One region of the Micromonospora sp. CNZ285 genome, then DNA from elsewhere that is predicted to be linked to it. Evidence: riboswitches for the same ligand, from Rfam matches in the RefSeq annotation. Region 1 holds a riboswitch; the other holds the start of a gene.
The links. Region 1 has a riboswitch for thiamine pyrophosphate ahead of CLT75_RS17280 (ECF transporter S component). Riboswitches for the same ligand answer to the same signal wherever they lie in the genome.

Region 1 (7,055 bases):
GGTGAGTGTCCGGTCGGCCAGCGCGGCGACGAAGTCCTCGTCGTGGGTCACCGTGACCACGCCGTGCCCGGCGTCGCGCAGCTCGGCGAGCAGGTCGACCAGCTCCAGCCAGGTCCGCCGGTCCTGGCCGAACGTGGGCTCGTCGCAGATCAGCAGGCGGGGCGCGGTGGCCAGGGCCGTCGCCACGCTCAGCCGCCGCGCCTCCCCACCCGAGAGGGTGTACGGGTTGGCGCCGGCCAGCCGGTCCAGCCGCAACCGGTGCAGCAGCTCGTCGACGGTGGCGGTGACCGCCGACTCGGGCCGGCCGGTGCGGCGCGGGCCGAGCGCCAGCTCGTCGCGGACCGTGGCGGTGACGAACTGGTGTTCCGGGTCCTGGAACACCGAACCGATCCGGCGTACCAGCGCTGGCGCCCGCCAGCGGTGCGGGGGAGTACGCGCGTCCCGCCCGGCGAGTTCCGCCGACGCGGTGACGGCGCCCGTGCCGGGCTTCAGCAGGCCGCCCAGGAGCAGCGCCAGTGTGGACTTGCCGGCCCCGTTGGGGCCGAGGACGGCGAGCGCCTCGCCGGCGCGTACCCGAAGATCGGTGGGGTTGAGTCGCGGCGGCAGGCCGAGCCGCTCCGCGGAGAGCAGCACGTCGCCGGGCGGCGTGGTGGCGTGCCGGGGTGGCGCGACGTGGCCGGGTACCCAGACCCCGGCGGCGGCCAGCGCGTCGCCGTGCGCGGCGAAGACCGCGTCGGGCGGCCCGTCGGCGCGTACCCCGCCGCCGGGTTCCAGCACCACGACGCGGTCGACCAGCGGCAGCGCCTCGGTGACCCGGTGCTCGACCAGGACCATCGTGGTGTCCGGGTCGAGCGCGTTCGCGACGGCCCGGCGGATCAGGGTGGCGCCGGCCGGGTCGAGGTTGGCGGTGGGCTCGTCGAGCAGCAGCAGCCCGGGGCGCAGCGCGAGCGTGCCGGCCAGCGCCAGCCGCTGCTGCTCGCCGCCGCTGAGCGCGGCGGTGGGGCGGTCCCTGTCGTACGGGAAGCCGGCCCGCTGCAGCGCCTCGTCGACGCGGGGCCAGATCTCCCCGGCGGGTACGCCACGGTTCTCCAGCCCGAACGCCACGTCGTCGCCGGAGCGGGCCATGACGAGCTGGGACTCCGGATCCTGGAAGACGATGCCGACGCGCTCGCGGGCCTTGCGCGGGTCCAGCCCGTCGATCTCGACGGTGCCCTCCTGCTCGCCGGAGTCCTCCGGCAGCAGCCCGGCCAGCGCCGCAAGCAGCGTGCTCTTACCGGCGCCGGAGGGTCCGAGCAGCAGCACCCGCTCGCCGCTCTCCACGCGCAGATCCACCCCGCGCAGAGCCCAGCGTTTCCGTCCCCCGTGCCGCCACCCGAACCCCCGCAGCACCACAGCGCTCACCGCCCACCCACCCCCTCTCCCTCTCGCGGCCCAGCCTGCGTGATCAAGGAGTTCGCGTCCGGAAAACCGTGCCCGGCGGACGCAAACTCCTTGATCACCGGGGCGGTGGGGGTGGGGAGGGAGGGCTAGACCAGGGCTCGGTCGCGGCCGGCGGGGAAGCGGTCCAGCACGCCGGTGTTCGCCAGCGCGCGGGTGAGGACGTGCGCGCCCAGACCGGCGACGATCGTGGCGCTGACGATCGTGATCAGCGCGTACGGCAGGCGGTAGGAGGCGAAGTCGTACGCCTTGTTCCAGTAGACGAAGTCGAAGATCGCCGCGCCGAGACCGGTCAGCGCACCGGCCAGCACCGCCACCGGCAGGCGGAACGAGCGGTACCGGAACGCGGCGAAGGCCAGCTCGGCGCCGATGCCCTGCATCAGGCCCTGGAGGATCACGATGCTCGCCCACTGGCTGCCCAGCAGGGCGGAGATGATCGCGGCCACCGTCTCGCAGTACAGCGCGGCGCCCGGCTTGCGGATGATCAGACCGGCGAGCACCGCCGGGATCAGCCACACGCCGTAGAGCACGGCCTGTGCCGGCGGGAAGAAGGCGAACGCCGCGTCGGTGGCGCTCCAGAGCAGGCCCCAGGCCCAGAACACGACGCCGAAGGCGACGGCGATGACCGAGGCGACGACGATGTCGACGGTACGCCAGCGGTTGCTGTCGGTGTGGTTCATGGTTGGCTCCCAGTTCGTCGAGGTGAACCAGGAGAAGACGCACGCCGCGCCCGGTGGTCACCGGACGGCGACGCGGCTGGAGGTCGACCGAACTCCCTGCGCTGGCATTACCCAGATCAGGTTCGAGGGTCTGCGGGCATCGGCCCGCACTCTCAGCGCTGTGCGCTCCCCTGTCGGATGTGAAGTTGTCTCGTCGCAGACGCTAGCACCGACCACGGCCCCCGGCCCAGCAGGGCGAGTGTCGGTATGGTGGCGATCATGCTGGTGGATGCGCGGGGACTGACGTTCGAGGTACGCGCCGGCGGCCCCGAGGGCGGTGATCCGGTCCTGCTGCTGCACGGCTTTCCGCAGCACTCCGGCGAGTGGGACGCGGTCACGCCCGCGCTGCACGCCGCCGGGCTGCGCACGTACGCGCTCGACCAGCGCGGCTACTCGCCCGGCGCGCGTCCGGCGGACGTGGGGGCGTACCGGATTCCGGAGCTGGTGGCCGACGCGGCGGCGGTGCTCGACGCACTCGGGGTGACCGGCGCGCACGTGGTCGGCCACGACTGGGGCGCGATCGTGGCGTGGGGCCTCGCGGCGGCGCACCCGGAGCGGGTGCGGACGCTGACCGCGGTGTCGGTGCCGCACCCGGCCGCGATGGGCCACGCGCTCGCCACCGACCCGCGGCAGAAGGTCAAGTCCGCCTACATCGCGTTGTTCCGCAAGCCCGGTACGGCGGAGAAGGTGCTGCTGGCGTGGAACGGCGCCACGCTGCGCAAGCTGCTCAGCGGTGTGGGAGACGCCGGCGCGGTGGCCCGGTACGCCGAGCCGATGCGCGAGCCGGGCGCGTTGACGGCGGCGCTGAACTGGTACCGCGCGATGACCGGTGCGGACATGAAGGCGGTCGCCCCGGTCGGGGTGCCGACCACGTTCGTGTGGAGCGACAAGGACGTGGCGATCGGCCGGACGGCCGCGCAGGCGTGCGCCGCGCACGTCACCGGTGACTACCGGTTCGTGGAGCTGTCCGGCGTCAGCCACTGGATTCCGGACGAGGCGCCCGGCCCGCTGGCCGAGGCGATCCTCGCCCGGTGCGCAGGAACGGAGGAGGCATGACGGTGAGCGCCGAGGCGTACCTGGCGGTGGTGACCGAGACGATCGGCCGGGTCGCCGCCGAGCAGCGGCAGAACGTGGCCGACGCGGCCGACCTGATCGCGGCGGCGCTGCGCGCCGACGGTGTGGTGCACGCGTTCGGCACCGGGCACTCCGAGGCGCTGGCCATGGAGATCGCCGGCCGGGCCGGCGGGCTGGTGCCCACCAACCGGATCGCGCTGCGTGATCTGGTGCTGATCGGCGGCGACCCGGCCGACGTGCTCGGCCCGAAGCTGGAACGCGACCCGGCGGTGGCGCACCGCCTCTACGAGCTGGCGCCGATCCGGCCGCAGGACGTGTTCGTGCTGGCCTCGAACTCGGGCGTGAACGGGGCGATGGTCGAGTTCGCGTCCATCGTGAAGGAACGCGGGCACGGCTTGGTGGCGATCACCTCGGCGCAGCACTCGGCGCGGATGACGTCGCGGCACCCGTCCGGCCGCAAGCTCGCCGACTTCGCCGACGTCGTGCTGGACAACGGCGCCCCGTACGGCGACGCCACGCTGCCGCTGCCGGGCGGCGGCGCGGTCGGCGCGGTCTCCTCGATCACCGCGGCGTTGCTCGCCCAGCAGATCGTCGCCGAGGTGGTGGCCCGGCTGGTCGCGGCGGGGCAGCGCCCGCCGGTCTACCTGTCCGCGAACATCACCGGCGGCGACGAGCACAACGCCGAGCTGGAGGCACGGTACGCGGGCCGGATCCGCCGCGGTTCCTGAACCGGTTTCGTGATCATCCGTACGGGGCACAGGCGCTCCTGCCGGTGGGCGTTCACCCGCTGGCGGTGCCGTCTCCGGGGAGGTCCGCGAGTGTCCAAGGAATCCGAGAAGCAGCGCTGGCAGCGCAACTTCGCCGATCTGTTGCAGGAGCTGCGGGTCGCGCAGACCGGTGTGCAGATCCTCTTCGCCTTCCTGCTGACGCTGCCGTTCAGCGCCGGGTTCGACCGGACCACCGAGTTCCAGCGGGACGTCTACATCCTGGCGCTGCTGACCGCCGCCGCGTCCGCCGCGATGATCATCTCGCCGGTCGCGTTCCACCGGGCGCTGTTCCGGCAGGGGCGCAAGCCGGAGCTGGTCCGGTTCGCCCACCGGATGGCCACCGGCGGCCTGTTCTTCATGCTGATCGCGATGGTCAGCTCGGTCCTGCTGGTCAGCGACTTCGTGCTGGACCGGCCGATCGCGTTCCTGCTCAGCGCGCTCACCGGCCTCTGGTTCCTGATCTTCTGGGCGATCCTGCCGTTCAGCCGGCGCAACTGGGGTGAGGACGACATCGACGACGAGGACGACAATCCGCAGTCGCTCACCGACTGACCGTCCGCCAAATCGGGCGTGCACGGGGCGCTACCCCTGGGTAACACCCGGGGGTAGCGTCGTTTTCGTCGAACGCGTCGACGCAGCCGGACCGCGAGGAGGCAGCCGTGACCACGACACAGAACAGCCGGCCCGAGTCACCAGACGGCGCGGGGCCGCTGCCCACCGAGGCGGGCCAGGTCTCCGAGAAGGAGGCCCGCCAGGTCGCCGAGGCGGCCCGCGAGTCGGCCTGGGACCGGCCCAGCTTCGGCAAGGAGTTGTTCCTCGGCCGGTTCCGGCTCGACCTGATCGACCCGTGGCCCCGCCCCGACCCGGCCGAGGTGGCTCGCGCTGACGAGTTCCTCGGCGCGCTGCGCACGTACCTGACGTCCGAGGTGGACGGCGAGGCGATCGAGCGGGACGCGCGCATCCCCGACGAGGTGTTCCACGGTCTGGCCGGGCTCGGCACGTTCGGCATGAAGATCGACCGGAAGTACGGCGGGCTGGGGCTGAGCAACCTGCACTACTGCCGGGCGCTGATGCTCGTCGGCTCGGTGAACCCGGCGGTCAGCGCGCTGCTCTCCGCGCACCAGTCGATCGGCGTGCCGCAGCCGCTGAAGATGTTCGGCACGCCCGAGCAGAAGGACCTGTTCCTGCCCCGGCTCGCCGCCGGTGAGGTCTCCGCGTTCCTGCTCACCGAGCCGGACGTCGGCTCCGACCCGGCCCGGCTCGCCACCACCGCCGAGCCGACGGCGGACGGCACCGGCTACCGGCTCAACGGGGTGAAGCTCTGGGCCACCAACGGCACGCTCGCCACGCTGCTGGTGGTGATGGCCCGGGTGCCGGCCGGTGAGGGGCGGCGCGGCGGTATCACCGCGTTCGTGGTGGAGGGCGACAGCGACGGCATCACCGTGGAGCGGCGCAACTCCTTCGTCGGGCTGCGCGGCCTGGAGAACAGCCTCACCCGGTTCCACGACGTGTTCGTGCCGAAGGAGAACGTGATCGGCGGCGAGGGCAAGGGCCTCAAGATCGCGCTGACCACGTTGAACACCGGCCGGCTCTCGCTGCCGGCCATGTGCGTCGGGGCCGGCAAGTGGGCGCTCAACGTGGCCCGCGAGTGGGCGGCGGACCGGGTCCAGTGGGGCCGCCCGGTGGGCGAGCACGAGGCGGTGGCGAAGAAGCTGTCCTTCATCGCCGCCACCACGTACGGCATGGAGTCGATGCTCGACCTGTCCTGCATGCTCGCCGACGACGACCGCAACGACATCCGGATCGAGGCGGCGCTGGTCAAGCTCTACGCCAGCGAGATGGCCTGGCGGATCGCCGACGAACTCATCCAGATCCGCGGTGGCCGCGGCTACGAGACGGCCGACTCGCTCGCCGCCCGCGGGGAACGGCCGGCCGCCGTCGAGCAGCTCCTGCGCGACCTGCGGATCAACCGCATCTTCGAGGGATCCACCGAGATCATGCACCTGCTGATCGCCCGCGAGGCCGTCGACGCGCACCTGTCCGTGGCGGGCGACATCATCGACCCCGACGCCGGGCTGGGCCGCAAGGCGAGGGCGGGCGCGCGGGCCGGCGCCTTCTACGCGAAGTGGCTGCCCACGCTCGCCGTCGGCAAGGGGCAGACGCCCGGGGCGTACCAGGAGTTCGGGCCGCTGGCCGGGCACCTGCGCCACGTCGAGCGGACCTCCCGCAAGCTGGCCCGGTCGACGTTCTACGCGATGTCCCGGTGGCAGGGGAAGATGGAGCGCAAGCAGGCGTTCCTCGGCCGGGTGGTGGACATCGGCGCGGAGCTGTTCGCGATGAGCGCGGTCTGCGTCCGGGCTTACGCCGAGCGCGACGCGCACCCGGAGAACGTCGAGCTGGCCGACCTGTTCTGCCGTCAGGCGCGGCTGCGCGTCGACGAGCTGTTCACCGGCCTGTGGTCGAACACCGACTCGGTCGACGTGGCCGCCGCCAGGCGGATCGTCGCCGGCCGGTACGCCTCGGTGGAGGAGGGCGTGGTCACCCCGCCCGCCGACCTGCCCTGGGTGGCCCGCTGGGAACCGGGGCCGTCCACCGAGCAGGACGTCCGCCGTCGCATCCCGCCCGCCGGCTGACCGGACCACCGGGCGGTCGTGCCGCCCGGACGGCCGCCGAGTGCGGCCGCCGGGCGGTCAGCGCGCGATCGCCCAGGCCAGGATGCCGGCCAGGATCAGGCCGTTGAGGCCGGCCAGCACCAGGTACGCCGACGGCGGGATCTTGCGGCCCTTGCGGACGAAACTCACCAGCACGGCCGCGTACGCCAGCAGCAGCACGGCGACGACGATCAGGAAGTACAGCACCGGCACACCTTACCGGCCGCCGCGTAGCCCCAGTTCGCGCAGCTCCAGCGCGGCGAGCGCGTCGACTGTCGCGTCGTCGCCGCGCCGCCACGCCTCGGCGACGTCGGGCGCGATCCGGGTCAGCTTCGACAGCGGCTGACCCGCCAGCGCGCGCAGCGCCAGCAGGTCCCGGCCGGCCGGGACGCCCGCCAGGGCCTTCG
Region 2 (7,055 bases), 700 kb from region 1:
CGCGCCCGCTCGCGCGTTGGGTCCGTCCGCGTGTTCGGTCCGCCCGCGCGTCCGGTCCACCCGTGTTCGGTCCGCCCGCGCGTCGCAGGTGCGTCCGCTCGTCGGCGTGCGAGCGAGGGGGCTTGCCCCACGCGGCGGGCGTGCGCCCACCGTGGCCGCCCGCACGCGGAGGCACCCATGGCGTTCCACTCAGAGGCAGCGCTCACGATGGGTGGAACGGTGTGGGTGTCAAAAGGGCCTTGAAACACCCATGGCGTTCCACTCGTCGCCAGATCCAGTCGCGAGTGGAACGCCATGGGTGTCTGCGGGCGGCCTGACGCCCGTGGCGGCTCGGGCGGTCCGGACCGGCCTGGCGGCGGGTGGCGGGCCGGGGCGCGGCGAGGTGAGGCTCGTGGCGGTGGCTGCGGATCAGTGGTCTGCCGCGGTGGCGCGACGTTCGGCCAGGGCCTGGCGCACCAGGGCGACCGTGGCGTCGGGCCGGCGGAGCACGTCGTCGGCGGTGAACCGCAGCACCAACCAGCCGGCTGCGCGCAGCGCGTTCAGGCGCGCCACGTCCCGCCGGAAGTGCGCCTGCTCCCGGTGGTGGTCGCCGTCGTACTCGACCGCGAGACGGAGTGCCGGCCAGGCCAGGTCCACCGGGCCACGAAGCGTCCGCCGGCGCGTACCTCGTGCTCGGCGACGAGCGGGCCGAGGCCGGCGTCGAGCAGGAGCAGCCGCAGGCGTGTCTCCATCGGGGACTCACTCAGCGGCTCGGCCATCGCCAGCACCTCCCGCAGCAGCGGAGCGCCCGGCCAGCCCGGCCGCTCGGCGGCGTAGGCCCGCAGGACGGACAGCTTCACGACCCGGCGACGCAGCAGCGCGTCGACGGCGACCAGCGCCTCGGCGAGTGATCCCTGTCGGCCCAGGTCGAACGCGGTACGCAGTGGGGTGGTGACCGGCAGACCGCCGACGAGGGTGCGGTCCCGCTCCGGCAACGGCGACCGGATCACCCGCAACCGTGGGTGCGATCGCAGTCGAGCGGCAGTCGGCAGCAGCACCGTCACCGGCGCGTCGCGGGTGAGCACGTCCGCGCCGGACAACCAGGCGGCGCTGCGTCCCGCCAGCGCGGCACCCGGCGGCAGGCGCATCGCCACCGCCTCGCACCACATCCGGTGGTCGTCGGCGCGGTGTCCGTCCCGGTGCACGTACACGTCCGGGAGCAGGCGGATCCACGTCGACCCGCGCAGCATCGTCCAGGTGAGCAGCCCTTCGGAGACGGCACGGCTGCCCCGGAACGGCAGGATCGCCAGGCGGCGCGGAACGCGGGCGGGAACGGACATCCAGGCAGCGTGTCGTGACGGGACGGTCACCCGCTGTCCCGATCCGGCGGACGGCTGGTTCCTGGGAAAAACCTCACCCGGGCTTCCGTACGGGCGGAAGGCGTCGTACGGTAGGCCGCAAGTGACCCACGGGAGCCCGGTGCGGACCGGGCTGAGAGGGGGGCTGGGAGCCCCCGACCGTCGAACCTGATCCGGGTAATGCCGGCGCAGGGAGGAGCGTTGCCGTGCTGTCCCTGGGACGACTGCATCTCATCACCGACACCCGGCCGGGGCGTGACCCGCTCGCCGTGCTGCGTGCCGCCCTGCCCGTGGCGGGCGCCGACCTCGTCGTGCAGGTGCGCGTGGAGGACGACGCCACCGACCGGGAGGCGTACGAGCTGGCGTGCCGGGTGGCCGAGGCGTGCCGGCCGTACGGAGCACAGTGCCTGGTCAACGACCGGCTGCACGTGGCGCTCGCGGTGGACGCCGCCGGGGGCCACGTCGGCACGGACGACCTGCCGGTCGCCGCCGCGCGCCGGGTGCTCGGCCCGGACGCGGTGCTCGGCGCGACCGCCCGGGAGCCGGTGGGCGCCCGCGCGGCGGTGGAGGCGGGCGCGAGCTACCTGGGCGTGGGCCCGTGCCACGCCACCACCACCAAGTCCGGCCTGCCGGACCCGATCGGCCCCGACGGGGTACGCGCGGTCGCCGAGGCGGTGAGCGTGCCGGTGATCGCGATCGGCGGGGTGACCGCCGCGAGTGTGCCGGCGTTGCGAGCGGCCGGGGCGTACGGGGTGGCGGTGGTCGGCGCGCTCAGCCTGGCCGCCGATCCCGCGCACGCCACCGCCGAGCTGCTGCGGGCGCTGACGCGATGAGCCCGGCCGACGTGGCGGTGGTGGGCGCCGGGCCGGTGGGACTCGCGATCGCGTGGCGGTGCGCGCAGCGCGGACTGCGCGTGGTGGTGCACGACGACCGGCCCGGGTCGGGTGCCTCGTCGGTGGCCGCCGGGATGCTGTCGCCGGTCGCCGAGGCGTACTTCGGTGAGCACGAGCTGACCGCCCTGCTCGTCGAGTCCGCCGCCCGCTGGCCCGGCTTCGCGGCCGAGCTGACCGAGGCGAGCGGCGTCGACCTCGGCTACCGCACCGAGGGCACGCTCGTCGTCGGGCTCACCGCCGACGACCTGGCCGAGGCGGGGCGGCTGTGGTCGTACCAACGAGGTCTGGGACTGCCGATCACGCCGCTGCGCCCCTCGGAGCTGCGCGACCGTGAGCCGGCGCTGGCGCCGCGCGTGCGCCGCGGCGCTGCGGCGCCCGGCGACCACCAGGTCGACCCGCGGCGGCTGGTCACCGCGTTGCGCACTGCCGCGGAACGCGCCGGCGTGGAGCTGCGCCCGGCCCGCGTCGGCGCGCTGTCCGAGGTGGACGCGCGGGTCACTGTGGTCGCGGCCGGATGCGGCGCGGCGGGCCTGACCGGCCTGCCGGTCCGGCCGGTCAAGGGCCAGGTGCTGCGGCTGCGCGCGCCGGGTGGCGGTCCGCCGGGCTTCCGGCACGTGATCCGGGGGTACGCGGACAGCGAGCCGGTCTACCTGGTGCCCCGGGACAGCGGGGAGGTCGTGGTCGGGGCGACTGTGGAGGAGCGCGCGGACACCGCTGTCACCGCCGGTGGCGTGCTGACACTGCTGCGCGCCGCCGCCGAGCTGGTACCGGAACTCGTCGAGTACGAGCTGGTGGAGGCCGTCGCCGGGCTGCGCCCCGGTACGCCCGACAACGCGCCGATCATCGGGCCGTTGCCCGGGCAGCCGGGCGTGCTCGCGGCGACCGGTCACCACCGGCACGGCATCGTCCTCACCCCGGTCACCGCCGATCTGGTCACCGAGCTGATCGTCACCGGCGAGCCGGATCCCGCGCTCGCCCCCTTCACCCCGGACCGCTTCGGGAAGGAGCGCACGTGGAACTGATCGTCAACGGCACCGGCCGGACGCTGCCCGAGGGCGTCACCGTCGCCGAGGTGGTCCGCACCGTCACCGACCGGGAGCGCGGGCTCGCGGTCGCGGTGAACGGCGAGGTGGTGCCGCGCGGCGGCTGGTCGGCGAGCGTCCTGCGCGACGGCGACCGGGTCGAGGTACTCAGCGCCACCCAGGGCGGGTGACCGGATGTCCACCTTGGAGATCGGTGGGGTCACGTTCGGCTCCCGGCTCATCCTCGGCACCGGCGGCGCGGCCAACCTGCACGTACTGGAGCAGGCGATCCGCGCCTCCGGCACCGAACTGGTGACGTTGGCGCTGCGCCGGGTGGACACCACGCCCGGCGGGTCGGGCGGCCTGCTCGACCTGGTGGAGCGGTGCGGCGTACGGCTGCTGCCGAACACGGCCGGCTGCCGCACCGCGGTGGAGGCGGTGAAGACGGCGCACCTGGCCCGGGAGGCGTTCGACACCGACTGGGTGAAGCTGGAGGTGATCGGCGACGAGCGCACGCTCCTGCCCGACGGGGTGGAGCTGCTGCGCGCCGCCGAGGAACTGGTGGCCGACGGGTTCACCGTGCTGCCGTACACCTCGGACGATCCGGTGCTGGCCCGGCGGCTGGCCGACGTGGGCTGCGCGGCGGTGATGCCGGCCGGGTCGCCGATCGGCTCCGGGCTGGGCATCGGCAACCCGCACCACATCCGGCTGATCCGGGCGGCCGTCGACGTGCCGGTGGTGCTGGACGCGGGCATCGGCACCGCCTCCGACGCGGCGCTCGCCATGGAGCTGGGCTGCGACGCGGTGCTGCTGGCGAGCGCCGTGACCCGGGCCGCCGACCCGGTGGCGATGGCCACCGCGATGCGGTACGCGGTCGAGGCCGGCCGCCTGGCGTACGGCGCGGGCCGCATCACCCGCCGCTTCCACGCCCTGCCGTCCACCCCCGACGAGGGGCGGCCCGACCTGTGACCGCCGTACGCGTTGCGGATCTTGGTACGGAGGCGCCCGTGGAAGGGCGGCCGCGTACCAAGATCCAGGGCGGGCCGAGCGGGGTTGTGCTGTTGACCGATCGGCGCGTCGCTCGGGGGGCGCTCGTCGACGTGGTCGCGGGTGCCGTCGGCGGGGGAGTGCGCTGGGTGGTGCTGCGGGAGAAGGACCTGCCGCGCGCCGAACGTCTCGCGCTCGCCGCCGACCTCCGTGCCGTCCTCGCCGAGGTGGACGGCACGCTGATCGTCGCCGGACCCGATCCGCTCGACGGGGATGCGGTGCACCTGCCCGCCGCCGGCCCGTACCCGCCGCCCGCCGTCGGGCTCGTCGGCCGCTCCTGCCACGACACCGCCGAGCTGGCCCGGCTCACCACCGAGCACTACGCGACGCTGTCCCCGGTCTACGAGACAAGGACGAAGCCCGGCTACGGCCCACCCCTGCACCCCGATGGACTGCGCGAGCTGATCGCGGCAACGAAGGTGCCCGTGCTGGCACTAGGCGGCATCGAAACAGCAGCTCAGGTCAGTGCATGCGTAGAGGCGGGCGCCACCGGAGTAGCAGTCCTGGGCGCCATCATGCGCGCCCCGGACCCCACCGAAACCGCCACCACGCTGGGCAGCGCCTTCCAGGAGGCGGCCATCCGTGTGGCGCGCACCCACCCCGCGCGATCCGACGAAGGCCTGCACGAGAAGGGCTGCGGCCGACCGTGACCACGGAGGGATCAAGCCTGACCGCCCGGAGTGGGCACGGTCGGCCGCAGCCCCAAACCGCAACCACCGGAGAAGACACGTGACGCCGAAATCAGTTCTCAGCATCGCCGGCTCCGACTCCGGAGCGGGAGCGGGCATCCAGGCCGACCTCAAGACGTTCGCCGCGCTCGGGGCGTACGGCACCACAGTGCTCACCGCCGTCACCGCGCAGAGCACCAGGGGCGTGGACGCCGTCCTGCCGCTGCCCCCGCAGACGGTGCGCGACCAGATGGACAGCGTCCTCGGCGACTTCGACGTGCGCGCCGTGAAGACCGGGATGCTCGGCACCCCCGCGGTCGCCGACGCGGTGGCCGAGGCGGCCCGGGCCGGGCGGCTGCCACACCTGGTCGTCGACCCGGTCCTGGTCGCCACCAGTGGGCACCGGCTCGGCGTGGTGGAGGCGGTCGAGCGGCTGCTGCCGTACGCGGAAGTGGCGACACCGAACTGCGCGGAGGCCGCGGCCCTCACCGGAGGCCCGGTGGGCACCGTCGAGGAGATGGTCGCGGCGGCCGAGGCGCTGGCGGCGCGCGGACCGGCGTTCGTGGTGGTGACCGGCGGCGACGTGGACGCCGACGGCGAGTCGGTGGACGTGCTCGCCGGCGGCGGGACCACGCGGCTGCTGCGCGCGCCCCGGGTGGACACCCGGCACAACCACGGCACCGGCTGTTCGTTCTCGGCCGCCGTCGCGGTCCGGCTCGCCGCGGGCGACGCGGTGCCGGTCGCGGTGGCGGCCGCCAAGGAGTACGTCACCCGCGCGCTGACCGGCGCGCGGACCTGGGAGCTGGGCGCGGGACGCGGCCCGCTGGACCACTTCGGCTGGTCCGCATGAGCGACAGGGAGGCTGTCATGCAGGCACGTCGCAAGGTGTACGTGGAAGGGTCACGCCCGGACATCCGGGTGCCGTTCGCCGAGGTGACGCTGACCGGGGACAACCCTCCGGTACGGCTCTACGACACCTCCGGTCCCGGCTCCGACCCGGAGGTGGGGCTGCCCGCGCTGCGCGGACCGTGGATCGCCGAGCGCGGCGACGTCGCACCGGTACGCGGCGCCGGCACGCCGCTGGCGGGTGTGGACGGGAAGCGGCCGACGCAGCTCGCGTACGCCCGCGCCGGGATCGTCACGCCGGAGATGGAGTTCGTGGCGGTCCGGGAGTCGGTGGCGCCGGAGTTCGTCCGGGACGAGATCGCGGCCGGGCGGGCCGTGCTGCCGCTCAACGTCAACCACCCCGAGTGCGAGCCGGCCATCATCGGCAAGGCGTTCCTGGTGAAGGTCAACGCCAACATCGGCACCTCGGCGGTCACCTCGTCGGTGGCCGAGGAGGTGGAGAAGCTGACCTGGGCCACCCGGTGGGGCGCGGACACCGTGATGGACCTGTCCACCGGCAAGCGCATCCACGAGACCCGCGAGGCGATCGTGCGGAACGCGCCGGTGCCGATCGGCACGGTGCCGATCTACCAGGCGCTGGAGTCCGTCGGCGGCGACCCGGTGAAGCTGAGCTGGGAGGTGTTCCGCGAGACGGTCATCGAGCAGGCGGAGCAGGGCGTCGACTACATGACCGTGCACGCCGGGGTGCTGCTGCCGTACGTGCCGCTGGCGGTGGACCGGGTCACCGGGATCGTGTCGCGGGGTGGCTCGATCATGGCGGCCTGGTGCCTGGCGCACCACGAGGAGAACTTCCTCTACACGAACTTCCGGGAGCTGTGTTCGCTGCTCGCGAAGTACGACGTCACGTTCTCCCTCGGCGACGGCCTGCGCCCCGGTTCCATCGCGGACGCCAACGACGAGGCGCAGTTCGCCGAGCTGCGCACGCTCGGTGAGCTGACGGAGATCGCCTGGGAGTACGACGTGCAGGTGATGATCGAGGGCCCCGGGCACGTGCCGATGCACAAGATCAAGGAGAACGTGGACCTCCAGCAGGAGTGGTGCCACGAGGCGCCGTTCTACACGCTCGGGCCGCTGACCACCGACGTCGCGCCCGCGTACGACCACATCACCTCCGCGATCGGCGCGGCGATGATCGGCATGTTCGGCACCGCGATGCTCTGCTACGTCACGCCGAAGGAGCAC

Region 2: another riboswitch for thiamine pyrophosphate. It lies ahead of thiE (thiamine phosphate synthase); the one in region 1 lies ahead of CLT75_RS17280 (ECF transporter S component).

Annotation. Positions count from the first base shown of each region.
Region 1 covers NZ_SPQD01000001.1:3,830,838-3,837,892, reverse strand. The annotation lists gene CLT75_RS17285 (ABC transporter ATP-binding protein) at 1-1,401, opposite strand, end outside; gene CLT75_RS17280 (ECF transporter S component) at 1,527-2,117, opposite strand; TPP riboswitch at 2,193-2,299, opposite strand; gene CLT75_RS17275 (alpha/beta fold hydrolase) at 2,376-3,212, shown strand; gene CLT75_RS17270 (sugar isomerase domain-containing protein) at 3,209-3,958, shown strand; gene CLT75_RS17265 (DUF6328 family protein) at 4,049-4,549, shown strand; gene CLT75_RS17260 (acyl-CoA dehydrogenase family protein) at 4,657-6,630, shown strand; gene CLT75_RS32680 (hypothetical protein) at 6,688-6,855, opposite strand; gene CLT75_RS17255 (hypothetical protein) at 6,865-7,055, opposite strand, start outside.
Region 2 covers NZ_SPQD01000001.1:4,532,943-4,539,997, reverse strand. The annotation lists gene CLT75_RS33400 (endonuclease domain-containing protein) at 409-636, opposite strand; gene CLT75_RS20535 (DUF559 domain-containing protein) at 540-1,319, opposite strand; TPP riboswitch at 1,438-1,549, shown strand; gene thiE (thiamine phosphate synthase) at 1,547-2,170, shown strand; gene thiO (glycine oxidase ThiO) at 2,167-3,252, shown strand; gene thiS (sulfur carrier protein ThiS) at 3,243-3,443, shown strand; gene CLT75_RS20515 (thiazole synthase) at 3,448-4,221, shown strand; gene CLT75_RS20510 (thiamine phosphate synthase) at 4,284-4,949, shown strand; gene thiD (bifunctional hydroxymethylpyrimidine kinase/phosphomethylpyrimidine kinase) at 5,029-5,817, shown strand; gene thiC (phosphomethylpyrimidine synthase ThiC) at 5,835-7,055, shown strand, end outside.